DNA from 3 places in the Salipaludibacillus agaradhaerens genome. Region 2 is predicted to be linked to each of the others. Evidence: riboswitches for the same ligand, from Rfam matches in the RefSeq annotation. Region 2 holds a riboswitch; each other region holds the start of a gene.

Region 1 (10,175 bases), 640 kb from region 2:
TTAGATTGTATCAAACGTCTCTTAAAAGTCAATTAAAGAGAGAATTTAGTCCCTATATTGTTGAGATCATACTTGAGTAATGGGATTGATACATAGGCAGTAATCATCATATTTAAGAATAAGTACGTGTGTTATGAGAGAAAACAAGATAAAATACAAAGTGTAGAAGAGAAAACTAGCGGGAAAGAGAGTCTGACAAGCCCCCATTATACAGGGGCGGTATCACAACAAAGAATAAGACATTAAGAATAAACGACAATTATTATAAACTGGTAGGAGGGATTGAAAATGAAAATAAGAGGTATGCGTGAGAGATTGATTATCGGGTTAGAGTGGGCAGGGACATTTGAGGAAGCAGCTGAAGGAAAGATACACCCAGTTATCAATGAAGCTAAACAACGAATAGAAGACATCAAAGGAAAAGTAAATCCCCATGAATTTATCGGAGTGTCTACCCATGACAGGAGAGATGGTTTTACGTACATCGGTGGCTGGGAAGTAGATAATGGCACAGATGTGCCCCGTGGCATGACATATCGGATTATTCCTGAAGGTGATTACCTTATTTATAAACATCGAAAAGATAAAGATATTAGTGAGACGTATAAGGAAATTAAAGAAGAGTTAATAGAAAGAGGTCTGACGCCATTGAAGCCTGAAGACATAGACGCTTTTGATGACATTCCCCTGAAGATTGAGCTTCATAACGCCGAAAAAATATTAGTTGATGAACCGATCTTTGAGATTCATATCCCAGTTGCCAGGTAAGACCTATCATTCGTAAAACTAGGAGGTTGTCAAAGCAATCTCCTAGTTTTTTTGAGTGAATATTTAACACGAACAGGCGAACCATAATAAATCATCTATCACATGATTGTATTTAAGAAAAGGCTGTGGTGAAAGATGGGCCCCTCGGAGGATCAGCAACGTGTTAAGAGGCAATGAGGCGAAAGGCTTCATGGCATCATGCAGCTGAAAATTCTTTATTGAGCCGTCTCTTAATTAATGAAAGACGGTTATGAAAAAAAGGCGTGTACGTGTTTCGAATAGGAAGCAATTAAAAAGGGATGGAAGAAAGAGTCGAATTGTGTGGGAAATCATTGATGCATTATTTTTTGAAAAAGAGTTGCATATTTTCAGAAATTTCGATACAATTGGGAACAATTAGATTTAGATTGGGAAATAAATGAATATAATAGAACGTTCTTATCACGAGAGGTGGAGGGAAAGGCCCTAAGAAACCTCAGCAACCAGCCGGCTTTATGCGGTCAGGTGCTAATTCCTGCAAGAAGACAACTTGCAAAGATAAGGAGAGGACTAAAGTGCATGGTATTAAGCAACCTTCTTCTTATTTTTGAAGAAGGTTTTTTGTCGTAGTGAGGTCTTTTCTAAACGTCCACACATGTGGATAGGAACAAAGGTATCGATAAGTTGGATCGCATGCTACTAAAGGAGGGGTTGACGTTAAATGAGTAAAGACACGAACGAGTTAGAAACAAAGATTGTGCAAATTGGAAACCGCAGTGAATCATCAACTGGAACGGTTAGTCTTCCTATTTATTGTTCCACGGCATACAGACATGAAGGGATTGGGCAATCGACTGGTTATGATTATTCGAGATCAGGAAATCCGACGCGGGAAGTGCTGGAAGAGGCGATCGCCTCATTAGAAAGTGGTGATCAGGGGTTTGCCTGTTCTTCTGGGATGGCTGCCATCCAAGTTGTCCTATCACTATTTAATAGTGGTGATGATATCTTAGCAGCGAGTGATTTATATGGCGGAACCTATCGTCTATTTGAAGCGTGTTGGCGGCGCTGGGGAATTACGTTTCAATATGGGGATGTAACAGATATTGAATTTTTTAAACAACATATAAAACCCACAACAAAGGCTCTTTTTATTGAAACTCCCACTAATCCATTAATGTACGAAGCTGATTTGGCTGCTTTCAATCAAATAGCGAAAGAGCACGATTTGTTATTAATTGTAGACAACACGTTTTACACACCGTTTTTGCAGAAGCCCATACTAGAAGGGGCAGATATTGTCATTCATAGTGCCTCTAAGTATTTATCAGGACATAATGATGTGATCGCAGGGCTTATCGTCTCTAAAGGTGAAGCCTTGTCAGAACGGTTATATTATATTTTTAACAGCATGGGCCCTATCTTATCACCTCTCGATTCTTGGCTTGTAATTAGGGGAATGAAAACCCTTGCCTTACGGATGGAAAAGCATGAAGTGAATGGAAAAAAACTAGCTGATTTTTTACAGGCACATCCTGCTGTACTTAATGTGAATTATCCGGGAAGAGGGGGCATGCTTTCTTTTCGAGTGAAAAATGAGAAGTGGGTCAACCCTTTTCTACAGAGTTTAAAACTAATAACGTTTGCTGAAAGCCTTGGAGGAGTAGAAAGTTTAATGACGTATCCAGCGACGCAAACCCATGCGGATGTCCCAGAGGAAGTGAGAAATGAGTTAGGCGTATGTAACAGACTGTTACGTTTTTCCGTTGGCATTGAGTCTGCAGATGATTTACGTGAAGATATTGATCAAGCGCTTGCTGCGGCGGTAAAGAAGGAGGAGGAAAGACATGCCTGAAGCACGACAACCATTGAGTATTCAAACACGTCTTTTACATCATTCTCATAAAACGGATGCCTCAACTGGAGCCGTGAGTATACCGATACAGCCAGCATCAACCTTTCATCAGAAAAGTGTGGATCACTTCGGAACGTTTGATTACGCACGGTCAGGAAACCCCACAAGGCAAGCATTGGAAGAAACTTTTGCAGAACTTGAAAATGGGACGCGAGCATTTGCATTTGCTTCAGGGATGGCAGCGATTTCGTCCACTTTTATGATGCTCTCTGCTGGTGACCATCTTGTTATTACAGAAGATGTCTATGGAGGGACATATCGGTTCACAACAGAAATACTTCCACGCCACGGTATTGAGTATACGTTTGTGGATATGACCAATGTTGAAGAAGTCAAAAAAGCAATACGTCCAAACACGGCCATGATTTATATGGAAACACCCTCTAATCCCACGATGAAAATCACGCCAATCCGAGAGATTGTCACATTGGCTAAAAATCACGATTGTCTCACCGTACTAGACAATACGTTTATGACGCCAGTATTACAGCGCCCACTAGATTTAGGAGTAGATGTGGTCGTACACAGCGCCACGAAGTTTATCGGTGGCCATAGTGATGTGGTGGCGGGGCTAGCAGTTGTGAAAGATCGTGATTTAGCCAATCAGCTAAAATTTTTACAAAACAGCTTTGGGGCGATTCTCGGACCGAATGATTGTTGGCTCATTATGAGAGGTCTTAAAACAATGCACGCTCGTATGACGTTATCATCTGCTACTGCACATGACATAGCTGTTTGGTTAAACGATCATCCGACTGTTAAACACGTCTATTATCCAGGGCTTGAGAACCACCCTGGTTATGAGTTAAACAACTCTCAAGCAGAAGGGGCAGGGGCAGTGCTGTCATTTGAGTTTTCTGACCGGTCAGCTGTCAAGGCTGTAGTTGAAGCTATGTCGATACCCGTTTTTGCCGTTAGTCTTGGGGCTGTAGAGTCTATTTTATCGTATCCGGCTAAAATGTCGCACGAAGCAATGCCTCCTAACGAACGGGCTAAACGAGGTACTACAGATGGTCTACTTCGTTTATCTGTTGGGCTAGAAAATAAAGATGATTTAATAGCGGATTTTGAGCAGGCTTTCCATAAGATCTCGCGAGAAAAACAAGTACCATCATAAAAAGTAGACTGACAATCTGTTATACAGGGGAGAGGAGTCGAGATGGCACTATTAGATGATTTGCAGCAAAAGATTTTGGTCGGTGATGGCGCGATGGGAACGTTCCTCTATCAGCAAGGCATTCATGGCTGCTTCGAACTATTAAATTATGATCGTCCTGAAAAAGTGTTAAAAGTCCATCAGCAATATATTGAAGCTGGAGCAGATATTATTCAAACGAATACGTACGCGGCTAACCGATTGAAATTGAGACGTTATCAGCTGGAACACCTTGCAGAGGAAATTAATCTTAAAGCTGTCTCTATAGCTAGAGAGGCTGCTGGTGACCACACATACGTTTTAGGGACGATCGGGGGTATTAGTAATGTTCACTTGACAGAATTTGAAACGGAAGAAGTCCAAGCGAGCTTTAAAGAACAAGCTGATGTGCTGCTTACAGCTGGTGTAGATGGCATATTGCTAGAAACGTTCTATAATATTGATGAATTAAGTCTTATCCTTCGTTATTTACGTCAACAGACAAAGGTGCCTATTATAGCCCAAGTGACACTTGGAGATATTGGTGTTCTACAAGGAGGGATATCGTTAAAGGCTGCCCTCGATAGACTTGGAGAAGAGGGGGCTGATGTGGTGGGATTGAACTGTCGAATGGGTCCCCATCACATGCTCCGTTCGTTGGAAGAGCTGCCTTTACCGCTAAAAACATATTTATCTGTTTACCCAAATGCTAGTTTACCAAATGTACGGGATGGTCGTTTTTTCTATCAATCTAACCCTCATTATTTTGGGAAGATGACGGAAGAATTGGTAGCGGAGGGAGCGAGGCTTATCGGTGGGTGCTGTGGTACGACACCCGACCACGTGAAGGCGATTAAGGCCACGGTCCTCAGCAAAGGATTAATGCCAGTTACTAGTAAACCAATAAAGGAAAAAAGGGCTGCTGCTGTTAGTGTCACACCACCAAATGTGGCCCATCCTCTCTCAGATGTCTCGCAAAATAGACAATCAGTCATTGTAGAGTTAGATCCCCCTAAATCCCTGTCAAAAACGGATGAATTTTTAAAGGGAACGAAGGCGTTAAAAGAGGCTGGTGCTGACGCCGTAACTCTCGCTGATAATTCTTTAGCTTCTGCCAGAATAGATAATTTATCGTTAGGTGTATTAATGAAGCAACAGACAAAGGCGAGGCCACTTTTACATTTAGCATGCCGAGACCGTAATCTTATTGGACTGCAATCCCATCTGCTTGGTTTGCATACACTGGGGATTCATGATGTATTAGCGATTACAGGTGATCCTGCTAAGGTGGGGGATTTTCCAGGGGCGTCGTCTGTTTACGATATGGCGTCACTAGACTTAATCAAATTTATTAAACAATTAAATGAAGGCATTTCTTTTTCAGGGAAAGACCTCGGTGAAAAAACCGTGTTTACGGTAGCAGGGGCATTTAATGCCAATGCTCGTTATATTGACAAGGAAGTAAAGCGTCTAGAAAGGAAGATTAAAGCCGGTGCTGACTACTTTATGAGTCAGCCAGTTTATAGTATCGCACAGTTAGAGACCGTCTATGAGGCGACGAAACATTTACCCGTTCCAATTTATATTGGTATCATGCCTCTTGTGAGTAGCCGTAACGCTGAATTTTTGCATAATGAAGTACCTGGCATTATCTTGTCTGATGATGTGAGAAAGCGTATGGCTACTTGCGGCAAAAGTAAATTAGAGGGAGAGAAGGAAGGCCTGCTTTTAGCAAAAGAGCTCATTGATGAAGCAAAAACGTATTTTAACCATATTTATTTAATCACACCTTTTTTACGTTATGAAATGACCGTAGAATTAACACGTTACATTCAAGACATGAGTGAAGAAGAGTCATTGATTCAAGGACAACATAAAACGCAACAGGTAAAGAGGTGAACAGATGACAAAATCTGGTTTTGAACACGCATTAAAGCAAAGGATTTTAGTGTTAGATGGGGCAATGGGAACGATGCTTCAAGATGCCGATTTAACGGCAGAGCACTTCGGTGGGGAAGAGTTTGAAGGATGTAATGAGTACTTAAATATTACTGCCCCTCATGTGATTAGTCATATTTATAGGGCTTATTTAGAGGCGGGTGCGGATATAATTGAAACGAATACATTCGGTGCCACAAGTCTTGTATTGGCAGACTATGACCTTCAGGCATTAGCTTATGAGTTGAATAGAAAAGCAGCAGAATTAGCTGTAAAGGAAGCACAGCGGTTTTCCACCGATGATAAACCACGTTTTGTCGCTGGTGCCATGGGTCCTACGACAAAATCTTTATCTGTCACAGGCGGAACGAGCTTTGCTGAGTTAACGAGTACGTATCGGGAACAAGTTGAAGGTTTGTTAGACGGTGGCGTCGATATCTTACTTTTAGAGACAAGTCAAGATATGCGTAATGTGAAGGCGGCTTACGTGGCAATTGAACAAGCATTTGAAAAGCGTCATGCTCAAATTCCCTTAATGTTTTCTGGGACAATTGAGCCGATGGGGACGACGTTGGCAGGTCAAACGATCGATGCTTTTTATATTTCATTGGCTCATATGAAGCCAACCGTCGTGGGACTTAACTGTGCTACAGGCCCGGAATTTATGCAAGACCATCTCAGGACGTTATCTGAAATAGCTCCTTCGTACGTTCATTGTTATCCAAACGCAGGATTGCCTGATGAAGAAGGCCATTACCATGAATCACCAAAGTCATTAACGAAAAAGTTGATAGATTTTGCGGAAAAGGGATGGTTAAATATCGTGGGAGGTTGTTGTGGGACAACACCTGATCATATTCGTGAAATGGCTGAAGCGGTAAAAGAATATGAACCGAGACGCCTTCCGGACAATACCCGGCATAGCGTGTCAGGCATTGAACCACTCATATATGATACTGATATGCGCCCTTTACTCGTTGGAGAAAGGACGAATGTCATTGGCTCAAGAAAGTTCAAACGGCTTATTGCGGAAGAAAAGTATGAAGAAGCGTCTGAAATAGCCAGGGCACAAGTGAAGCGTGGGGCACACGTTATTGATATTTGTTTGGCTGACCCTGATCGTCATGAACTGGCAGATATGGAGAACTTCCTCCATCATGTGATTAATAAAGTAAAAGTCCCCCTCATGTTAGATTCAACGGATACGTCGGTTATTGAGAAGGCACTCACTTATTCACAAGGGAAGGCAATTATTAATTCTATTAACTTAGAAGACGGCGAAGAAGAATTTAAAAAAGTAGCAGAGCTTATTCACCGATTTGGCGCAGCGGTCGTCGTCGGGACGATAGATGAAGAAGGAATGGGTGTGAGTGTGGAGCGGAAAGTAGCGATTGCAGAGCGGTCGTTCGATTTATTGGTCAATGGTTACGGGGTATCCCCGCAAGACATTATTTTTGATCCTCTTGTCTTTCCTGTTGGGACAGGCGATGAACAGTACATTGGTTCAGCTGAGGCTACTGTTGAAGGCATACGAAAAATTAAGGAGCTATTTCCACAATGTCTAACAATACTAGGCGTAAGTAATGTGTCATTCGGCTTGCCGCCTCTAGGCCGTGAAGTGTTAAATGCAGCATTTATGTATCATTGTACGAGAGCTGGGTTAGACTATGCCATCGTCAACACGGAAAAATTAGAAAGGTACGGCTCCATTTCAGAAGAAGAACGCCAGTTAGCTGATGATTTGTTATTCCGTACAAATGACGACACATTAGCAGCCTTTACGGATTTCTATCGGAAGAAAAAACCGCGAAAGGCAACTGCGGTGAAAAAGCTTCCGCTGAAAGAACGGCTGGCTGACTATATTATTGAAGGTTCAAAAGATGGCTTGAATGATGATTTAGCAGAGGCGCTTAAAACGTATCGTGACCCGCTTTCGATTATTAACGGTCCATTAATGGATGGGATGGATGAAGTAGGGAAGTTGTTTAACAATAACGAATTAATCGTGGCCGAGGTGCTTCAAAGTGCTGAAGCGATGAAAGCGGCTGTGGCATATCTCGAGCCCTACATGGAAAAGAAGGCTGATGATCGTGGGAAAGGGAAAATTCTACTTGCAACGGTTAAAGGAGATGTACACGATATAGGGAAAAACTTAGTGGAAATCATTTTACAAAATAATGGTTTCAGCATTGTTAATCTCGGTATTAAAGTTCCGCCGAATGACATTATCGACGCGGTAGAGCGTGAGAAACCTGATGCTATCGGCTTATCAGGACTATTAGTAAAATCAACACAACAGATGGTGTTAACTGCTAATGACTTACGGGAAAGAGGCATCTCCATTCCTATTTTAGTAGGTGGGGCAGCTCTCACAAGGCGATTTACGGAGAATAAAATTTCTAAGCAATACGAAGGACTTGTCCTCTATGCAAAAGATGCCATGACAGGGTTGGAATTAGCGAATAAATTAGCACGGCCTGAGGACAAAAAGGAGCTAATAACCCTCCATAAAAAGCGGCAGAAAGAAATTAAAGAACAAGACTTACATGGTGATGTAGCCAAAAAACAAGGTGTTACTTCAGGGACTAAAGTACTTACTAGACGAAGTGAGACAGAAAATAGTCCGATATTTATACCAGAAGATCTTTCTTTGCATGTCCTGCGGAATTTCCGTTTATCACATTTGTTACCTTATATAAATATGCAGACCCTACTCGGACAACACCTAGGTATTCAAGGGAATATTGCCCGCAATTGTGAGCGGGGAGATAAGAAAACACTTGAATTAAAAGAAAAGGTCATGGCATTTCTACACAAAGCAGAAAAGGAAAGGCTACTGCAAGCGAATGGCATGTATCGTTTTTACCCTGCACAGGCGGACGGAGACAGTGTCTTGATCTTTGACCGCGATGATCATACGCGCGTGTTGGAACGCTTTGATTTTCCAAGACAGTCGAAACCACCTTATCTATGTTTAGCAGATTTTCTGAGGGATAAAGCAGATGGGGAAATGGATTATGTCGGTTTTTTAACAGTAACAGCAGGAAGTGGTGTGAGAGAGATAGCCGAAAAAGCGAAACATGAAGGCAATTATCTGTACAGTCACCTCGTTCAAGCAGTGGCATTAGAAGTGGCAGAAGCCTTTGCTGAGCGAATTCATCAGCTTATGCGTGATAAGTGGGGCTTCCCTGATTCAGCCGATTTTACGATGAAGGAACGGTTCTCCGCCCGTTACCAAGGAGTTCGTGTCTCCTTTGGGTATCCAGCTTGTCCAAATTTAGAAGACCAAGCTAAACTTTTCAACCTTTTAGAACCATCCAAAATTGATGTTCAGCTCACAGAAGAGTATATGATGGAACCAGAAGCTAGTGTGTCTGCCATGGTATTTGCCCATCCTAAAGGAAGATACTTTAGTGTTTAAATAGTGAGAGATCAGACGTTGCCCTCATAAATAATTATTTATGAGGGCAACGTCTTATTTTATCAAATGAGAAGTCGTATTCTATTGTTGAAAGGATCAGTGACGACGAGCGCATTTCCTTGATGATTAACGGGCCTTTCCTGACTTCTTAATCTCTCTACTGCCTTAGTACGACTAGCTTCATTAGGATAAAAAACGTCGAAGCTTTTAATGCCAACACTGTTTTCTGGTGGGGATGACGCGTTTTTACTCGACCATGTATTTAATCCCAAATGGTGGTGATAATCATCACTAGAGATAAACAACGCTTGTTCACCGAATTGTGAGACGATATTAAATCCGAGGCCGTCGCAATAAAAATGCTCCGCTTGTTTTAAATCGGCCACTTGTAAATGAAGATGACCCATTACAGTGCCAGAGGGCATGCCTGCCCACGGGAGGTGTTTTCCAGCGTCGAGCACAGCCTCTGCATTAAGTGGATCAGTTGTCATCGTGACACGACCGTTTTGCCAAATCCATTCTTCAGATGGACGGTCGCGATAGACTTCAACGCCATTACCATCAGGATCAGCCATATAGATAGCTTCACTTACGAGATGGTCTGATGCCCCTTGCAAAGGGTAGTCGTGGTCGAGCATATGTTTAAGAAAGCTCCCTAAATCAGCTCTTGAAGGAAGTAAAAGAGCAACGTGATAAAGGCCGGTTGTGCGAGGTGGACGCGGTACGTATTCACCGGCTTGTTCAATTGTTAAAAATGGCGTTTTTTTATTGCCTGTAAAGGAAACAGTTGTGACAGACTCACTGAAAATAGATAACCCAAGAATGTCTCGGTAAAATGACATAGAAGTAGCTAAATCTCTTACTTTTAAGTGAACATGACTGATAAATGTGGCCGATGCTTCGTGAAAGGGCATAGCCATTCCTCCTTAGCACTTTAATTTTGTAAGTAATTGAATTAATTATAGATTCAATTGTATAGAAGAATCAAATTAAACGCCTATTGTAAAATAACTGTCGGC
Region 2 (10,175 bases):
AAAAATGACGTCTTGCGACAAATCATGCTCGTAAGCGCACGGGATGAGAACATCTACGGCTATGGTGAAACAAAGCGAGAAGCTTTCGGAGCTTATCAGTTAGAAATATCTTCCCAAAGTGATGAGAAGGTCGTACCAGGTGAATACACAGATATGGTTGAAATAACCGCAGAAATTGACCGTATTTATAAATGGGATAAAGAAGACAATGTCACGATCAGATTTCTTCTAGAAGGGGAAGATCGAATCTTCACGGTTAATGCTTCGTCTTACCCGAGAGCCCTTTTCCTTGAACCCGGTGATGAAGTGACCATCTCATTTATGGATACTGGTGAAGAAGTGCAAGCGATTGAAGATTTGGAACAATAGAGAATGGCTTAACTGACTTAAGAAAAGGGCTTATCTAAAGCTCTTTTCTTTTTATAAAACCTTCAATCAGGACTGAGCATCCGTTATCACCCGCCTAAATAGAGTTACCTCTTCTCTCTATTTTGAGCCGACAGTTTGACGGACGATTAGCTGTGATAAACGAAGCTCTATTTATTAAACGAATGTTAGAACACAAAAATAATAATTGACGGTACAACATATTAGTATAATCAATAGGGAGCTGAATTAGATGAAAACTTATATTTGTCCAATTTGCGGATACGATGGGTTAGATGCCCCACCATATGAGATCCATAGCCATTCAGCCTCTTATGATATTTGCCCTTGTTGTTATTTTGAATATGGATATAGTGAAGATCATGAAGTAGATTTAGGCTATATTGTTACACCTGTTGACATGAGGGAGGCAGCTTTTCAATTATACCGAAAACAGTGGATTGAAAAAGGTGCGGTAGTCGGTTCTCCAGAAAACTACCCAAAAGAATTTCAAGAAGATGGAAAGGTAAAACAAGAGGCAGTCCTGAAACAATTAAATCGCTTGAACCTATCATTAGATAACTTCACATTTCTTGAGGAGTATGATATATAAAATATGTCTATGAAACTCACTAGTCACGCATAAATAATGTCATCATTTTCAGTTTAATCATTCTAGTTGTTCAGAGCTGAAAAAAGGTGATAACTGGTTAAAGGTGGATTTGGAAGGGTTATCGCCTGACTTATCCATTATAAAGGACCTTTTTCTTTGCATAACTTTAATGGACTTTAAAACGAGATAACATGAGTGACAAAAAAGACGTGTGACATCCTGGCTTGTCATTAATAAAAAACCTCGTTTACGTACCTTTTTTATAAACTAAATCACCTCCTCTTTACTTGTGGATAAGAAGTCTTGTCAAAATGAGGTCATTAGCGAAAGTAAAATAAGCGGATATTTTCCGGTTAGATGCAGAAAAGACCTCATATTGGGGTATATAGGGGGAAATTTTCCGATTATGCAAAGCAAAACAAGCCAATTTCAGATTTTCCGAGTCAATAGGCGGAATTTCTCCGTCTATTTAAGCTATTTCCATTGCCAATGACTATTTAAGAGTATTTTCTCCGCCTATTTCTCAGATCGGGTTCTTAACCTGATCCCCCAACCGATAAAAGCGCATTCTCACGATCCCATATGGGGAATCAACATATTATTTTCGACTAGCTGAGAAAACACCTTTTTCACTGTCTAGTTCATCCCTCAGGCCTATCACTTGCTGAACTTCTCTTTAATTTGGTCATGTGAAAAGCGGATCACGGTCCCCCGTCAATCACCAACTATTTTTGACGATTCCAGACGATAGACATAAAACGAACCTTTAAAAGTGGGAGTTTTCGTTCTTCTTCCACTGATTGATAGTTGAGTCAATCAGGATATGAGCGTCCGTTATCCCCGCATATATAGTTAATCTCTCCTCCCTATTTTGAGCCGAGAGTTTTACGGTCGGTTATCTGTGATAAATAAACTCCCCTAAAGCTAGAGAAAGAATCTCGATGTGCCGTAGGGGAGTCTTGATAAGTGAGGACGTCGGATAAAAAGCTCATCCGTTGCTAAACGTTTGTTTCATAGAAAGCTCGTTTATTGGGAAACCTTCCATTCTTCTCTTACTTTCTTCGTAGCTGTCACCATATTTTTCAACGCTGCAATTGTTTGCTCTTCTGTTCGCGTTTTCAATCCACAATCTGGGTTCACCCAAAAGGCTTGTGCTGGTAAAACATTCAATGCTTGTTTAATCACATTTAACATCTTCTCAACATTTGGAATTTGAGGACTATGAATATCGTAAACACCTAAACCGATCCCTTTATCATAGACATTCGTTTTAAATGTCTCAATGAGTTCACCGTGACTGCGGGACGTCTCTATAGAAATAACATCAGCGTCTAATGCTTTAATGGAATCAATGATGTCATGAAACTCACAGTAGCACATATGAGTATGAATTTGTGTCGTTGGTTTTACTTGAGCAGTTGCCAATCTAAACGCTTCAACTGCCCAATCTAAGTATGCTTGTTGCTCATGTTTCTTTAATGGCAATCCTTCTCTCAACGCCGGTTCATCCATTTGAATCATCTCGATCCCTGCTTGTTCAAGGGCCTTCACCTCTTCTACTAAAGCTTTTGCGATTTGCCTTGTGACGTCTCGATTAGGTATATCATTGCGAACGAATGACCAGTTTAAAATGGTGACAGGTCCTGTGAGCATTCCTTTTACCGGCTTTTTCGTCAATGATTGAGCAAATTTCGTCTCTTTCACCGTCATTGGTTTTTCAAAGCTCACATTCCCATAAACCACCGGAGGTTTTACACAACGGGAGCCGTATGATTGCACCCAGCCATTTTGTGTTACGGCAAAGCCATTCAGCTTTTCACCGAAATACTCGACCATATCATTCCGTTCGAATTCACCGTGTACAAACACGTCTAGTCCCACTTCTTCTTGGATCGTAATCCACTTTTCAATTTTCCCCTTAACGAAAGTGTCATATGTGTCATCATCAAGCTCTCCCCGACGCCATTCAGTACGTGTTCGCTTCACATCACGTGTCTGGGGGAAACTCCCAATCGTTGTCGTTGGTAAAAACGGAAGGTGCCATTTCTTTTCTTGTAATTCTTTTCTCTCTTCATACGTATGCGTTCGTTCAGTAGGCAAGTCCGAGTCAGTTGAAATGTCTGTTAGTTTTCTAAATGGGGCATGCTTAAACGTGTCAACTGACTGTTGATACTCTTCAAACGTTTGTTTCGCCGCTTCATCTGTTGGATGATTGCTTATCGTTTTTAACAAGTGTAATTCATACAATTTTTCCTCGGCATACGACAAACCGTTAAGGAGTTCTTGATCTAATTTCGTTTCATATTTTAATGTAACTGGCACATGTAATAAACTCGACGATGGCTGAACAAGTAAGTGTTCAGAGGGAACAACTTCTTGTAGCTCTGTTAAGAGAGACAACGCATCACGTACATCTGTTTTCCAAATATTACGGCCATCAATGATACCAGCGCCTAATAATTTGCCTTCTGGAAACCCATGAGCTTTAATTGCTTGTAAATTCACACCTTTATCATGAATAAAATCTAGTCCAATCCCTTTAACAGGAAGTGAGACAATTTGCTCAAAATGATCAATTGAACCGAAATACGTTTGGAGCAACAAGCTAACTTCTGGAAGTTTCTCAGCTAATTCACGGTAAATTCCTTTCAGCTGCTCAATATCTCCTTCTGATAATGTGGTAACAAGTGATGGCTCATCTAATTGGATAAGTGAAGCGCCAGCTTGATACAGTTCTGATATGACTTGTTCATACAACGGAACTAATTTTTCTGCCAACTGTGGAAATTCATTGTTTGTATAACCCTTTGATAACTTCAAAAATGTAAATGGTCCTATAAGCACAGGCTTGGCTTCAATTCCTAACTCTTTCTTCGCTTCTTCATATGCTTGAAGGGTATAGTTGGTCGTTACTTTAGGTACCCAGCCTCGATGAAATTCCGGCACAATGTAGTGATAATTTGTATCAAACCATTTCGTCATTTCGCATGCTTCCCCATCATCACTACCTCTTGCCATAGCAAAATAAGTATCTAAAGGGTCTGCTGGTGATTTTGCAAACCGCTCTGGAATGACGTTAAACATGAGTGCCGTATCCAGCACATGATCATAAAAGCTAAAATCTCCAACTGGTATATAATCAACATATGCATCACGTTGCTTTTGTAAATGAGATAAACGAATCTGTTTCATTTCCTCGTAAAATCGTTCCTTTGAGCGTTCCCCTTTCCAATAAGCTTCAAGCGTCCGCTTCCATTCTCGTTGTTCCCCTATACGTGGATATCCTAATTGACTTGTTTTTAGTGCCATCTTCATTTCCTCCTTTAAAAGTGAGTTGTTCCTTCCTAAATTAAAAAGGATATTTTTACCATTGAAAAGGTTAAAAATATCCTATTACATGTCTTAGATATTTAACACCTCCCTATTTCCCCGTAGGATAACAGTGTTGTGATAATAGGCAGGTCTCCTGACTCGTCTCTCATCATGAATATGGTCTTCCCAGAATAAGATATTGACTTCCAGTGACTTGGTCATATTCACTCTTGACTTACAGTGGCGGGACCGTTCTGGATTTACACCAGATTCCCTTTTAATCATTCAGCGTATTAAACGCTAAATGAACCTATCTCACGACTATGAAGTTTTTATAAGAAAACAGGCTTAGGACGTCCTCAATAAACGAGAGGTCAGAAGCTAGTTTCTAATCGTACCATTACATTGAGGAACGTTATACCATCGTAAAAAACCCCTTCTCTCACTAATAATTTAGATGAGAAAAGGGGTTGATAGCAGTATTAAATGCAGATCACGTCTCTCTCATCTTTGAAATGCTAAGCATTCCTCTGAAATTGGCACCGTGTACGAACGTACTGGTTGCCGAGGTCTCATAGGGTCAGTCCCTCCACCTCTCTGGATAAGAATCATATGAAGTTTGGTAAGTTATTAACGAGTGTAACATACTCAGATAATAAATCAACAAATAATTAAAATTAATTTTAAAATTCCAATTTTTTTGGCTAATTAGTAAATCACAAAGAGGAGATTGATCACATCGCTGAAACATCGAGACCCCCTAAAACATTTTAAAGATCAAAAAAAGAGTGTGTTAAAAGGACAATCGCCCCTTTAACACACTCTAATAAACACCTTCAAATAAGATGTTACTTTTTCTTTTTGAAAGACAAAGATTTTACTTTTGCATCAGAACCACCAGATCCGCCAGATCCACCAGTTCCACGGCCTTTTCCACCACGGCGTCCACGGTCATTTCTCTGACGTGACCCACCTCGATAACCACCCTGGCTTTTATTTCCGCCTTGTGGTCCTGAGTTACGACGTTTAGAACGAACAGGTGCTTCACCAGTAATATGAACAGGCGTTTGATCCGGTTCCTTCGTCATCGTTTTTAATGCCGCAGCTACGAGTGTTTCAGGGTCATGTTCTTCTAAAAGTGATTTTGCTGCTCCGAGAAGATGTTCAAAATCTCCTTTTCGAAGTGAATTCTGCAAATGATTGACAGATCTATCTTGGCGACCTGCTAATGCTTCCTCATATGTCGGTACCCCTTGTTGCTTCATCGGTTTTTTCGTTGTTTTTTCAATGACTTTTAAGTGATCTCGCTCTTTCGGTGTGACAAAACTAAATGCTATACCACTCTTACCTGCACGTCCTGTACGACCGATACGATGGACATAGCTTTCAGAGTCTTGTGGTAAATCAAAGTTAAACACGTGTGAGACGTTATTCACATCGAGCCCTCTTGCAGCTACATCTGTCGCAACAAGAATTTCGATAGCGCCTCGTTTAAACTTACGGATGACCGCATCACGACGCTCTTGCTTCATATCACCATGGAGGCCTTCAGCCGCAAAACCACGAATCCCTAGTGACTCAGCGACTTCGTCAACTCGTCGCTTCGTACGTCCGAAGACGATTGCCAATTCAGGCGGATCAATATCCAGTAAATGACAGAGCGCATCGAATTTTTGTTTTTCGTTAACCACAACGTAGCGTTGCTCAATATTCTCAACAGTTACTTCTTTTGATTTAACCGTTACGTTAACAGGATCGGTCATAAATGATGCTATGACATTTTTCAGCCTTGCAGGCATCGTTGCTGAAAATAGCATCGTCCGTCTATCTTCAGGGACTTCTTTTAAAATCGTCTCGATATCTTCAATGAATCCCATACTCAGCATTTCATCCGCTTCATCAAGGACAACCGTATTGATATACTCTGGACGAATCGTCTTACGGCGCATATGATCCATAAAACGTCCTGGTGTCCCTACAATGATTTCAGGGCGTTTTTTAAGTCCTCGGATTTGTTTGGAAATCTCCTGACCGCCATAAATAGCAAGAGAACTTACACCTTTCTCGCGACCGAGCTTGTTCAATTCCTCTGATACTTGAATAGCCAATTCTCTCGTCGGAGCTAATACAAGACCTTGTGGATGACGTTGCTGTGGTATGACCGATTCCAGTAAAGGAATCCCAAAAGCTACTGTTTTTCCTGTTCCTGTTTGAGCTTGTCCGATGACATCGCGGCCATCCTTTGCAGCTGGAATAACTTTTTCCTGAATAGGGGTTGCATCAGTAAACCCCATTTTTTCAATGGATTTCAAAATCGTTTCTTCAATGTTTAAATCTTTAAAACGTGCCAAATGCTTTTATCTCCTTTTAATTCATACTTTACCGTCAGAGCGATTGTATTTATTTTAACCTTAAAAATGCAGCTCATACGTTTTTTAAACGGACAAGCTGCATGCGTTATCCTATTTTAACCTACTGAGAAAAGGATGAATCCTTCTGAAATTTTTTCAACTTGTTAAGTTTACCATATATCAACTAAAATAACCATCCCTTTTTAAGATAAACCTAGCAATTCTTCAATATCTTCTTTACCTAGTGATGACATCATTGTTTCTCCAGGCTGAATGACGCGATCAAGTAGATGCCGCTTTTTTTCTTGTAATTGATGAATTTTTTCTTCAATCGTCCCTGTCGTAACCATTTTGGTCACATGTACGACACGCTTTTGTCCAAATCGGTAAACACGATCTGCTGCCTGTTCCTCTACAGCAGGGTTCCACCAAGAGTCAAAAAGAATGACCGTGTCCCCTCCTGTCAAGTTAAGCCCTGTGCCACCAGCTTTTAATGACACGAGAAATAAATCTTTTTCTCCTCGATTAAACCTCTCTGCTAGCTCAACTCGTTCATTAGAAGGCGTTGATCCATCTAAGTAATGATAGTCCCAACCACTTTTATTTAGATGCTTTTTCATAATAGCAAGCATTTGGGTAAACTGGCTAAAAAGCACGATACGTTTCCCGGCATCTCTTGCTTCTTCCAAGTATTCAAGGAGCCGGTCCAGCTTTCCAGATCCGCCGGTATAATCATCTAAAAACATCCCTGGATGACAGCAAATTTGTCTCAGCCGTGTCAAACCTGCCAACAACTTCATCCGATTTTCTTGAAAGGTATTGGTTTGAAAGACTTCACTTGCTTCAGATTTCAATAAATGTAGCTGACCTAGATAGACCGTCTTTTGCTGCTCAGATAAATGGGTATATTCAATGGACTCAATTTTATCAGGAAGCTCTTGGAGAACATCGTTTTTCATCCGCCTTAAAACAAACGGTTTTATTCTACGAGCAATACGATCTTCTTCATAATTTTTAAACGTTTGCTTATTTTTGAAAATCCCCGGTTGCACGATAGAAAAAATGGAATAAAGCTCATCCAGTGAATTTTCAATCGGTGTCCCGCTTAATGCAAAGCTGTTAGTTGATGTAATCATTCGAACAGCCTTCGATGTCAACGTTCCTTGATTTTTCACATACTGGGCTTCATCTAATACGAGCGTTGAAAAATGGTGAGCGTCATAATAATGGATATCTCTACGAATTAAAGGATAAGACGTAATCCAAATGTCCACACCAGCAGCTGACTTTAAAGCGTCCTCCCTTTCATGTTGAGAGCCTGATATCACCACCGTGGATAGTTCAGGAGCAAACTTCTCCAGCTCTTTCTGCCAATTATATACCACGCTAGACGGACAAATTATCATCGCTGGTGCCGATTCTTTATCAGCATTTTTCACTGAGCTTAAGTAAGCAATTGTTTGAAGTGTTTTACCCAGGCCCATGTCATCGGCAAGTATCCCACCAAAACCATAGTGTGCAAGAGACATTAGCCATTGATAGCCGCGTTTTTGATAATCACGTAACACGTTGTCGAGATGCTCAGGAACAGGAAAATCTAATTCCTCAGGTTCAGTCAAACGTTCTACTAGCTTTTTAAAAGCCCGATCCTTTTTTATTTGCACCTCTGTCTCTTCAGATAACTGAAACGCGCGATAAAGCGGCAAAGAGGTATGAGGTGAAACATCTTTCGCCGACATATCTAAGTCTTCAATGACACGCTTCATGTGTTTAAAGGCGTCAGAGTCTAAATGAAGGTAAGCACCTGACTCTAACTGATAGTATTTTTTTTGGTCTAGAAGGCTTTTTAATACACCATTCAGCTCCTCATCACTTATCCCATCAACTTCAAAAGAAACATCGAGAAGGCTTAATGATTCATTCGTTTCCACTTTGATCGACGGTGCCTCTACTGGCTGATGGACGATATTTTTGACGCTAGCAGATATATATAAGTGAAAGGATTTAGAAAGTTGTGGGACATCTTCAGCTACAAATGCAAGAATTTCAGCTTGGTCATCTAAAAACAAGTCACTTCCGTTAAATTTAAAAGGGATGTTTTCAATAATTGATAAGAGAAAATATTCCTGTTCCACATCACGAACGATGACATGTGAGCTATCGGTTGCTTCACGATGAAAAGGAGATAATTTCGTTTCACCATATTGGAAAAACACTTCTGCAGTGAGACGTTCATCAACATAATCCACATATAATAGCGGTTGTAAGGGTGCCATTTTAATATTTTCGTTTAGGGATTTCGTTAAAGAAACATGCCCCAATTCTTTAAGCCTCGGCAAAACAAGGGAGGCGAATGTTTCAAGCTGACTTTCGTCTAAAAACAACTCTGCTGGCGCCTCTGTGACCAGTTGAAAAAATAACGTATCAAAGGCTTCGAGGGCATCCCCCTTCAAGTGATGAAAGGTCCCATCTATATAGAGAAAACCATATTTTTTCCCGAAATAATGGGCGTAATTAGACCCTTCCCATGACAGGCGGTACGCTCCTGTCCACTCATCGTTGGCTTCTGTCAAATGAAATGCCAGTTCAGGCTTTTCATTAGTGACCTTTATGTCATGATGCACCTCAAGCCCATCATCTAACACAACTTGACGGGTCTGAAGCAAGGTAAGAATCTCCCCCGCATAAGTAGGCGGTATCACAAATTCTCGCTTTTTCTCAGCCATAGACTTGAAGTAACCGTAACTAGCCGTCTCTTTTTCATCTTCACGTAACTGCGTAATTTTCGCCATTACGCTAAAAATACTCATATCTTCTTTCGAAAAAAAGTAATCTGCTGGGTGATATGTAAACAATTTAGAGAACTTAACTGCTTCATTTTCCTCAGCTGCTTTTAATAATTCAGGAATATCCTTTACCACATACAAACGTTTAGGTCCGATTTTCAATTCCAGCGACATCATGCCTAAAAAGCGGGGGGAATAAGCCGACTGAAGGTGCAAAGTATACTCCACATTAAGTGGTTCCCGTTCTTGAAACGCTTCTTGTTTTTTCATGTAAATTTGCTCAAAAGAATCCATTAAGCGTTTCGCACGTCGCTGACTTGCTGATGGCATATGGGGCTTATCGGCAGGCTTCATCAACGAGCTAGAAGTTAGCTTCGTTCTCTCCAATTCTTGACACTCGTTTTTTATCTTCAGCATGACAGCCACAAGATGCTTGCACATTCCTTCATACTCATGAAAGGCAGCACACGTACAGCCCATGCTTTCCACTTCAAACGTTTTGAGGTCATACTCTACGGCAACATGATAACTATCACCAAACGAGGAGGCAGCCACTTCTCCTTCATAAACCCCTGTGGTTGCATTTTTCATAAGCTCGATAATTTTATTTTCCGAAAAATACGTCAACCCTTTTTCAAATGTGGTAGGCAGTGCACATTCATGACGTATATCGTCATGAGATAATGTTTCCAGGTTCATTTTTTTCACCTGCTTTTAAATTATTTATAAAATGACTGTACTAAGAAT
Region 3 (10,175 bases), 2.3 Mb from region 2:
TCCAGCTCCGTGAACAACAACAAATACCCCTTTAGCCTCTTTTGACTTTGCTTCCCATCTCCACATATTTATCACCTTCGATTCAGTCTGTTTTCTTACTATCTTCCCTTTCCATAACACTTTCGTCAAGTCATAGAAATTGAGATTTCGTTCCCAAAAGAAAATTTGCTAAACTATTGGTGAAAGTATAAGTATTTTTAAGGAGGCGAGTTGATGACTATTTACCCATATAACGGAAAAACCCCTCTTATCAGTGAAGAAGCTTTTATTGCAACAGGGGTTATTATTACTGGCGATGTCACTATTCATGAAAATACAAGCATATGGTTTAATACAGTCATACGTGGAGATGTAGCCCCAACAATCATTGAAAAGAACGTTAATGTCCAGGATAATAGTACTCTTCATCAAAGTCCTAACATCCCATTGCATTTGAAAGAAGGGGTTACAGTTGGCCATCAATGTACGTTACATAGTTGCCTCATTCATAGACACGCTTTGATAGGAATGGGGTCACTTATTCTTGATGGCGCAGAAATCGGTGAAGAAGCCTTTATTGGTGCAGGAAGTCTCGTCCCGCCAGGAAAAAAGATTCCACCAAGAACATTAGCACTCGGTCATCCGGCTAAAGTCATACGCGAATTGACAGATGACGACTTTAGAGAAATGAAACGGATCAGAGAAGACTACATGGCAAAAGCCGCTTATTATAAGCGTTTTGAAGAGAAGCAACGTAACACTAAAAAGTGACACAGTTAAATATGGGAAGATATACTCAATTAACTGAATTAAACTAAAAAAGCACGCTGATGACCGAGAAATACTTTATTCATGCCAACTATAAGTTGACGAGACTAAAGTCATTTCACATCATGCGTGCTCTTTAATTTAGATAGGTTAAAACGAATTAAGATTGCTTTGCTAGTGCAAAAGCCTCTTCTCTCATAAGATCCGCTTTATCTGTCGCCTCCCATGGAAGGGCAACATCTGTACGGCCAAAATGCCCATAGGCAGCAGTTTGTTTATATATTGGTCGACGTAAATCAAGCATCTTGATAATCCCTGCAGGACGCAAGTCAAAGTGATTTCGTACTACTTTAACGAGTACTTCCTCCGATACTTTTCCCGTGTCGAATGTTTCAATTGCAATCGACACTGGCTGAGCAACACCGATAGCATACGCTAATTGAACCTCACACCGTTCAGCTAAACCAGCTGCTACAATATTTTTTGCCACATAACGGGCAGCATAGGCGGCAGAACGGTCCACTTTAGTCGCATCTTTACCAGAGAAAGCCCCACCTCCATGGCGCGCATATCCGCCATACGTATCTACAATAATTTTTCTACCAGTTAAACCAGCATCCCCTTGAGGCCCACCAATCACGAAACGTCCAGTAGGATTAATAAAATATTTTGTGTTTTCATCTAAAAATACCTCTGGAACAACTGGTCGTATAACGTGTGTCGTTAAATCTGCTTTAATTTGTGCTAATTCTACTTCAGGATGATGTTGAGTAGAAATCACAATCGTATCAATTCTAACTGGCTGTTGATTTTCATCATATTCCACTGTTACTTGTACTTTTCCATCAGGACGTAAATAATCCAATGTGCCATCTTTGCGCACTTCTGCAAGACGACGAGAAAGTTTATGTGATAAGGAGATTGGCAGTGGCATAAGTTCAGGTGTTTGATTATCTGCGTAGCCAAACATTAACCCTTGATCTCCTGCACCGATTGCTTCAATTTCGTCATCAGTCATATGGCCTTCTCTCGCTTCAAGTGCTTGATCGACACCTTGTGCAATATCTGGAGATTGTTCATCAATAGACGTGAGTACAGCACATGTTTCATAATCAAATCCATATTTCGCCCGTACATATCCAATTTCCTTCAACGTTTCTCGAACAACTTTTGGGATATCCACATATGTTGAGGTTGAAATTTCTCCAGCTACAAGCACAAGTCCTGTGTTAACTGACGTTTCACATGCCACTCTTGCATTAGGATCGTTTTTCATAATTTCATCTAAAATAGAATCCGATATTTGATCACAAATCTTATCTGGATGCCCTTCTGTCACCGATTCTGATGTAAATAAACGTGTTTTTCCTGCCACTTTATGTACCTCCTCAATTTTTTCAACTCATTGCCGATGACGGTACTCGTTCTCCTGTAGAATGGTTTCTCTCCTCACTAGATTAGCTGGTGAGTTGTCGCACTTACAACAACATCGTAAGTGCTGTTTGGAAAGCTTCACTTTTAAAAGCGCATCGGCATAATATCCTACGCTTCCTGCCTTTAAATAGTCAGACTTTCATAGAAGTATAAAAAACCTTTCCCTGACTAGAGGAAAAGGTTTGAATCCATTCGCCTTTCACCTCTTATCGGTCAAGACACCGTATGATAGCGTATGCCTTGCAGGTTAGCACCGTTCACATTTTGCCTTAGTGATGGTTGCTGGGCTTCGTTGGGCCTGTCCCTCCGCCTACTCAGGATAAGAGTATCCGTTCTCAAGAAAGAATAACCGATTTTTTTTAAAGTGTCAACTTTCATCCTTTAACTTCTTCTCTCATAACACTGTGACAATATTATGACGCTTTTAAATTTCTTTCTCTTTTTAGGTAGACATTCGATTACACTAAACTTGTAGTCATATTCTTACTTTTAACCAATATCTGTTTATCAATTCTTCTAAAATCACCTTTTAAAAATCACTCGCTTTCATCTGTCTCCTTCACGCTTAACCTTAATTTGATTTCTCAATTCCGCAATAAAGTATAGCACATATAAACTTAATGTATTATACTTTATAATATATAAGTCATACTATATTATTTGAATAAGATTAAGACACGTTATTAACTAGTTGGCTTTTCGTGAAAGTTTACACACCTTCTTACATTAATGAACATTCACGTTCGTCTTGTCTTAAAGGTGCCCCTCACAGGAAAACGAAGTAAATTATTTTGAAAGGGTGGATACTATGAGTATGCTTCATTTTGAAACAAGATTGTGTCAGCTGATACAAGGAAACAATGTGAACAAGGACCTCCCTGTCCCCCATTTAATTGAAAAGATGTTAGCTAGAAAAGAAGGGCATCTAACTGCCACAGGGGCCTTTGTAGCCAAAACAGGGGAGTACACCGGTCGCTCTCCAATGGATAAGTTCATCGTTAAAGAGGCTTCCTCAGAAAGAGATATTCATTGGGGCTCTGTTAACAAACCCATTTCATCTGAAACTTTTGAACGTCTTTATGAAAGAGTTTTACATTATTTAGCTGATAAGGATGAACTATTTGTACGACAGGGCTTTGCCGGAGCCGACACTAACTATCAATATCCTATTCGGGTCGTAAATGAATTAGCATGGCATAATTTATTTGTAAGACAGTTATTTATTCGCCCAGAGCAAGAAAAAAAAGCCACACAATTGCCAGAATTCACGATTGTTAGCGCTCCAGGATTCAAAGCTGATCCAACACGTGATGGCACACGCTCAGAGGCATTTATCATCACCTCATTTGAAAAACGAACGATTCTCATAGGTGGAACAGCATACGCCGGAGAAATGAAAAAGGCGATTTTTTCTATTATGAATTACCTATTACCAAAACAGGGGGTCTTCTCTATGCATTGCTCAGCTAATGTTGGTAGTGAAGGAGATGTGGCGTTATTTTTTGGCCTCTCTGGCACAGGTAAAACGACTCTTTCAGCTGACCGACACCGGTCACTCATCGGTGACGATGAACATGCTTGGTCTCCGACAGGTATTTTTAATATTGAAGGTGGTTGCTATGCCAAATGTATTAATTTATGCAAGGAAAAAGAACCAGACATTTACAATGCAATTAAGTTCGGAGCCGTTTTAGAGAACGTTGTCATCGATGAACACACACGAGAGCCGGACTATGATGCTACAGACTTCACTGAGAATACGCGAGCTGCCTATCCCCTAACTTCCATTGATTCGTCAACCATACCTAGTATTAGCGGGCACCCTTCAACATTGATCTTTTTAACCGCTGATGCTTTTGGAGTCCTCCCTCCAATAAGTAAGTTATCAGTAGAACAAGCTATGTATCACTTTTTATCAGGTTACACTAGCAAGCTAGCAGGGACAGAACGGGGAATTAGTTCACCAACAGCCACTTTCTCAGCTTGCTTCGGTGCACCGTTTCTCCCGTTACATCCGAGCCACTACGCCAAAATGTTAGGGGAGAAAATGACGGAGCATAACACAGATGTGTTTCTCGTTAATACAGGATGGCAAGGGGGACCATATGGCACTGGTCACCGGATCAGTTTACATTATACTCGAGCAATGGTAAGAGCCGCCCTTCAAGGTGATTTACAATCAGCAGAAACGACTAAAGATCCAGTATTTGGGTTAAATATTCCGCTTCATTGCCCTGGCGTTCCTGATCATCTTTTACTCCCATGGCAAACATGGGCAGAACCCCTTGCCTATGAACAAAAAGCGAAAGAGCTAGCTTATAAATTCAAAGAGAATTTCAACCGGTTTAAAGACATATCCAGAGATGTATTAATCGGTGGGCCGCTTATCTAAAAAACTTTCGTATAGAAAGTCTTCCATTTATCATGTTCTTCCTTTAAGGATGATCGATGTTTCAATATCGATCCTTGTTCCTTCTCAGGAAGAACATGTTTTATTTTGTTATAGAAGGAAATATCGGAACACATTAAGCTAGCCTTAGTCACTAAAATGAACAAACACCCCGGTATAGATAGAAAAAGTTTGTAAAATTAAGTAATTATATATAGAATTGCGGAACTTTTTACTTCAAAGCACGTCTAACTATTATAATTAATTCATATTTTGTTTACTTTTCATTTACAAACGGACTATAATAGTTGAAGTGTGTTATTTTTAAGGGCTTTAATAAATGGGTTATAAAAACAGACACAATCCATTATGTCCTTATGCATAGATAACACAACACACTTTTATAGTTACAGTTAAGCTATGAGATAGCTTAAACATATTACAGATAAAGATTAATTTATGGGGGAAGAAAACATGATGAAAAAAGAAAATAATTTAAAGAAGCCGTCAATCTTTTGGATTGCCCTGTTCTTTTTATGGCTTAAGACGGTCATCGTAGGGGTTACACAGTTTAATATAACGATAGAAAATATGAACCAATTCATTATTCTCATATTAAACCCTCTACCTATTTTAATGTTAGTCATTACGTTTTTATTACGTCGTAAAGAAAGCAGACAAACTTATTACATGCTCGTTTTTATGACACTGGCTTCAATTGTATTGTATTCAAACGTGGTTTATTATAGAGAATTTACAGATTTCATTACAATTCCGCTCCTTTTCATGGGTAACAACATGGCTGATTTAGGGTCAAGTATCCATACCCTTGTTAAATGGTACGATATACTATTTTTCGTAGATATCGTGATTGCAGGTGTTTTAATTCACAAGTGGGAAAAAGCAGGGAAAGTTGTCAAGTACAAGCATCGTTTTAAAGATCTCCGTCCCTACTATGCGGTTATTATCATTTTAACGATCATTAATGTTAGTCTTGCCAATGTTGAACGTCCACAATTATTGACACGAACATTTGACAGAGAACTTTTAGTCAAAAATCTAGGCGTTTACAGTTTCCACCTTTATGATGCTTATCTCCATACTGCTTCTCAAGCTCCACGCGTATTTGCAAATGAATCTGGCCTTGAAGAAGTGAATGAATTTATTGGGGAGAACCAACCAAGTATAGAAAAAGATTTATATGGCATCGCTGAAGGTAAAAATGTTATTTTTGTGGCCGCAGAATCGCTCCAAGATTTCGTTATTAACGAAACTCTCAATGGTGAGGAAATTACACCGTTTTTAAATGAGCTCGTAGAAGAAAGCTATTATTTTGATCAGTTCTATCATCAAACAGCACAAGGTAAATCTTCAGATTCGGAGTTTCTTATTAATAATTCCTTATATCCGTTGGCAAGAGGTGGGGTCTTTTTCTCTCACGCTACCAACGAGTATTACGCCTTACCTGAAATTTTAAATGAAAATGGGTACTACACAGCCTCTATGCACGGAAATAATGGGAGCTTTTGGAATAGAAATGTGATGTATAATCAATTCGGTTACGACGATTTTTATACGAAAGATGACTATGAAATTACGGAAGAGAATAGCGTAGGCTGGGGTTTAAAAGATATCGATTTCATGGAACAATCTGTTGAACACATGCTAGACATGCCACAGCCATTCGAAGTAAAACTTATCACGTTAACAAACCACTTCCCATTTGATCTAGACGAGGAAGACATGTATATTGATAGATTTGATTCTAATAGTAATACTTTAAACAAGTACTTCCCAACCGTCCGTTATATGGATGAATCCATTAAAGTTTTATTTGAGCGTTTAAAAGAAGAAGGCTTGTATGAAGATTCCATTATCGTCATTTATGGTGATCATGACGGAATTTCATCAAATCATAACAGAGCGATGGGACAGTTTTTAGGTGAAGACGTGACACCATTTGTTGAAACACAACTGCAACAAGTGCCATTTATTATCCACATTCCAGGGATGGAAGGTGAAAAAATCTCGAAGGTCTCTGGACAAATAGACGTTCGACCGACCATACTCCATTTGTTAGGAATTGAAGTGGAAAATCAAACGATCTTCGGTGATAACATCTTCTCAGAAGACTACGAAGAATTTACAATTCTTAGAAATGGTAACTTTATAACAGATGAAATCGTTTATGTCAATGAAGTTTGCTATTCTAAAGAAACTGGTGAACCGACAGACGATGAAAAGTGCGAACCCTATTTAGATCGTGTACATGAAGAACTAGAATACTCTGATAAAATTATTTACGGAGACCTTCTACGTTTTGATGGCCGAAACCATAATAACGAAGATACTGACGCAAATGATGTTGATACCATGAAAGAAGAGCTTCAAGAAGAAAATGCTTCTTAAACTGTAGATAACCAGCCACCTTAAAGCCGAATAAGCTTTAAGGTGGTTTTTCTATGTATCACTTAAACTAGTCTGTTTTCTTCAAAATAGTCACTTTAAAATCAACTTAAAGACCCTTTTATATAGATTTTTTTGTTTTAAATTGTGACAACAATTTCATTCAATCATTTTGACATCAAGGGCAAAAAAACTACTATATTATCCAAAACCCTTGCTGGTCATAATCTTTGAAAGGTTTTAATGAAAGTGGTGCTTCTGAAATAGAGGAGACTCTTACGAACAAAGAAGTAAGGCGAAGTCTGAAGCGGCTCGGAAACTTTCCCATAGACTATATAATGTCGAGCCGATATCGCTGTTTTCTTGGCTAAAAACGAAATTATGCAAACGGTACCTCTAAGTTTCGAAGGCCCTGTTAGGCCACAGATTTTACTACAGATCTTAGAAAATTGAAAAAAAGCCATTGTCACAAAACAATGGCTTCTCCTAAATACGATGATACAAAAGGTTATTCTGTCACTAATTCCAAATCGACTGGAATAAAGTCTTCCACATCTTCACCACTAAGCAGGTCGAATGCTGCTTGTACGGCGCTCTCACCAATCATAATTGGCTGCTGGGCCACAGTACCAGCTAATCGACCGTTTTCTACCGCTGTCACAGCATCATCTGTCGCATCAAATCCAATTACGATTACATCTTTTCCCGATGCTTCAATAGCTTCTAGTGCTCCTAATGCCATCTCGTCATTATGAGCGAAAACGCCTTCAATATTCGGATTACCTTGAAGGATATTTTCCATGACAGATAATCCTTCTGCTCGATCAAAATTAGCTGTTTGTGATGTCACTACGTCCAGTGATTCAGTTGCAATGTTATTAAACCCTTCTCCTCTTTCTCTGGCTGCTGATGATCCAGGAATACCTTCTAATTCTGCTACTTCGGCTCCTTCTCCAACAAGCTCTACTAATAACTCCCCAGCCATTTCGCCACCTGCAATGTTATCCGAAGCGATATGTGCCACTACTTCTCCACCGTCTGCTCCTCGGTCAACCGTAATGACAGGAATATTTTCAGCATTCGCTAATTCAACTGCTGATACGACTGCCGAAGAATCTGTTGGGTTAATTAAAATCACATCAACACCCTGTTGAATCAAGTCTTCCACATCGTTCACTTGCTTTGAATTATCATCTTGAGCATCAACAACATTTAACTGAATACCTAACTCGTCTGCCTTTTCTTCAGCACCTTCTTGTAGCGTCACAAAGAACGGGTTATTTAACGTTGAAATGGAGAATCCAACTGTAAAATCTCCGTCATCATTACCAGCGGTATTATTCGATGTGTCATTAACTGGAGATTCTGTTGTACACGCAATAACCAATAAACTCAGCACTGCTAACGCCATTAATAAACCTAACTTTTTCATGATAAAATCGCCCCTTTAAGCATTTTTTTTGCGGTCCATAAGTACCGCCAAGAGAATAACACTGCCTTTGACAACTTGCTGAAAAAAGGAACTCACACCTAACAAATTTAACCCATTATTCAAAACACCTATGATCAAGGCACCGATTAAAGTACCGACGATCCAACCTCGTCCCCCTGTTAAACTTGTTCCACCCAACACAACAGCTGCGATTGCATCTAATTCGTACATCGTTCCCGCTGTCGGTTGAGCTGAATTCAACCTTGAGGTTAATATAATGCCAGCTAAAGCCGATAAAAAACCGGTTAAGGAATACACATATACTTTAATGCGGTCTACTTTAATACCAGATAAAATAGAGGCTTCTTCATTACCACCCACCGCATAAACGCGTCGCCCAAACGTCGTTTTCTTTAAAATAAGATATAAAACGAGAAAGCTAACAAGCATAGTTACTGCCGGTACAGGAACACCGAAAAGATAACCTCGTCCTAATAATTCAAACATACCATTCTCCCCGCCTAAACCTGAGACAGGACGGCCATCTGTGAAAACGAGTGTAAGACCACGATAAATCGTCATGGTAGCTAACGTGGCAATAAACGGTGCCACCTTCCCTTTGGCGATAATAAAGCCATTTATCGCTCCTAATACGACACCAGTCAGTAAACCGATAAGCATTGCTAAAACGGGGTCAACACCAGAAGCCATCAGTGTAGCAGTAACTGCCCCTGACAATGCAAGCATCGACCCAACCGACAAGTCAATGCCACCAGTCAAAATAACAAATGTCATCCCGAAAGCAATAAGCGCATTAATAGACACTTGACGCAACACATTTAACACATTACCAAAAGATAAAAAACTAGGGTTTAAAATCGTTATAATAGCAACAATGAGGAACAGTCCAATAAAAGGCCCTAACAAGCCAATTGTGGACTTAAATTTTTTATTGGCGAACATGTTTATCCCCTCCTGTGGCGTAATGCATAATTGTCTCCTCTGTTAAGTCATCTCTATCTAAAATCGTCATCCATTTACCTTCATTCATAATGCCAACACGTGAACTCATACCGATGACTTCTGGTAACTCTGATGAAATCATAATGATTGCCACACCTTGCTTCGCCAAATCATTCATGATGTTATAAATTTCTCTTTTTGCACCTACATCTACCCCACGTGTAGGCTCGTCTAATATTAAGATCCGTGTATTCTGTCCGAGCCACTTGGCAATGACAACTTTTTGTTGGTTACCTCCACTGAGCGATTTCGCTGCCTGCTGAGGACTGGAAGTTCGTACGCCAAGCTTTGCTACTAAGTCAGTGTATAGTGCCATTTCTTTCTCTGTGCTAAGCCAGTTTAGATGGGAAATATCCGTTAAATTAGTAAGGCTTAAATTCTCTTTAACAGAAAAATCAACGATGAGCCCCTTTGATTTCCTATCTTCTGATACAAATCCAATTCCATGTCGAATCGCGGATTGAGGATCTTTTATTGCAGTTTCCTTACCGTCGATTTTCACAATACCACTTGTGGCTTTTCGATAGCCAAAGATGGTTTCCACGAGTTCTGATCTTCCCGCTCCCATAAGCCCTGATATACCAAAGATTTCTCCACTCCTGACTTGAAAAGAAACGTCGTTAAATTCACCATCTCGCGTTAATTTTTCCACTTCCAATTTAATATCGCCTGGTGTTAAATCATAGTCAGGAAACCTTCCTCCAAGTTCGCGACCTACCATCATTTTCACAATGTCATCAAAGT

Evidence for each region. A riboswitch is a leader RNA that binds a small molecule or an ion and turns the genes downstream of it on or off. The one in region 2 is predicted to bind S-adenosylmethionine.
Region 1: another riboswitch for S-adenosylmethionine. It lies ahead of BK581_RS10495 (methionine biosynthesis PLP-dependent protein); the one in region 2 lies ahead of metE (5-methyltetrahydropteroyltriglutamate--homocysteine S-methyltransferase).
Region 3: another riboswitch for S-adenosylmethionine. It lies ahead of metK (methionine adenosyltransferase); the one in region 2 lies ahead of metE (5-methyltetrahydropteroyltriglutamate--homocysteine S-methyltransferase).

The regions. Positions count from the first base shown of each region.
Region 1 covers NZ_KV917378.1:2,239,226-2,249,400, reverse strand. The annotation lists gene BK581_RS10500 (GyrI-like domain-containing protein) at 289-768, shown strand; SAM riboswitch class I at 1,204-1,312, shown strand; gene BK581_RS10495 (methionine biosynthesis PLP-dependent protein) at 1,469-2,602, shown strand; gene metC (cystathionine beta-lyase) at 2,595-3,779, shown strand; gene BK581_RS10485 (bifunctional homocysteine S-methyltransferase/methylenetetrahydrofolate reductase) at 3,822-5,696, shown strand; gene metH (methionine synthase) at 5,701-9,156, shown strand; gene BK581_RS10475 (VOC family protein) at 9,219-10,070, opposite strand.
Region 2 covers NZ_KV917378.1:1,602,014-1,612,188, forward strand. The annotation lists gene BK581_RS07730 (hypothetical protein) at 1-369, shown strand, start outside; gene BK581_RS07735 (hypothetical protein) at 620-979, shown strand; gene metE (5-methyltetrahydropteroyltriglutamate--homocysteine S-methyltransferase) at 2,006-4,294, opposite strand; cobalamin riboswitch at 4,419-4,620, opposite strand; SAM riboswitch class I at 4,793-4,899, opposite strand; gene BK581_RS07745 (DEAD/DEAH box helicase) at 5,140-6,642, opposite strand; gene BK581_RS07750 (DEAD/DEAH box helicase) at 6,846-10,127, opposite strand.
Region 3 covers NZ_KV917378.1:3,897,494-3,907,668, reverse strand. The annotation lists gene BK581_RS17930 (alpha/beta hydrolase) at 1-66, opposite strand, end outside; gene BK581_RS17925 (gamma carbonic anhydrase) at 214-750, shown strand; gene metK (methionine adenosyltransferase) at 908-2,122, opposite strand; SAM riboswitch class I at 2,385-2,507, opposite strand; gene pckA (phosphoenolpyruvate carboxykinase (ATP)) at 2,990-4,573, shown strand; gene BK581_RS17910 (LTA synthase family protein) at 5,045-6,979, shown strand; gene rbsB (ribose ABC transporter substrate-binding protein RbsB) at 7,485-8,408, opposite strand; gene BK581_RS17900 (ABC transporter permease subunit) at 8,424-9,371, opposite strand; gene BK581_RS17895 (sugar ABC transporter ATP-binding protein) at 9,358-10,175, opposite strand, start outside.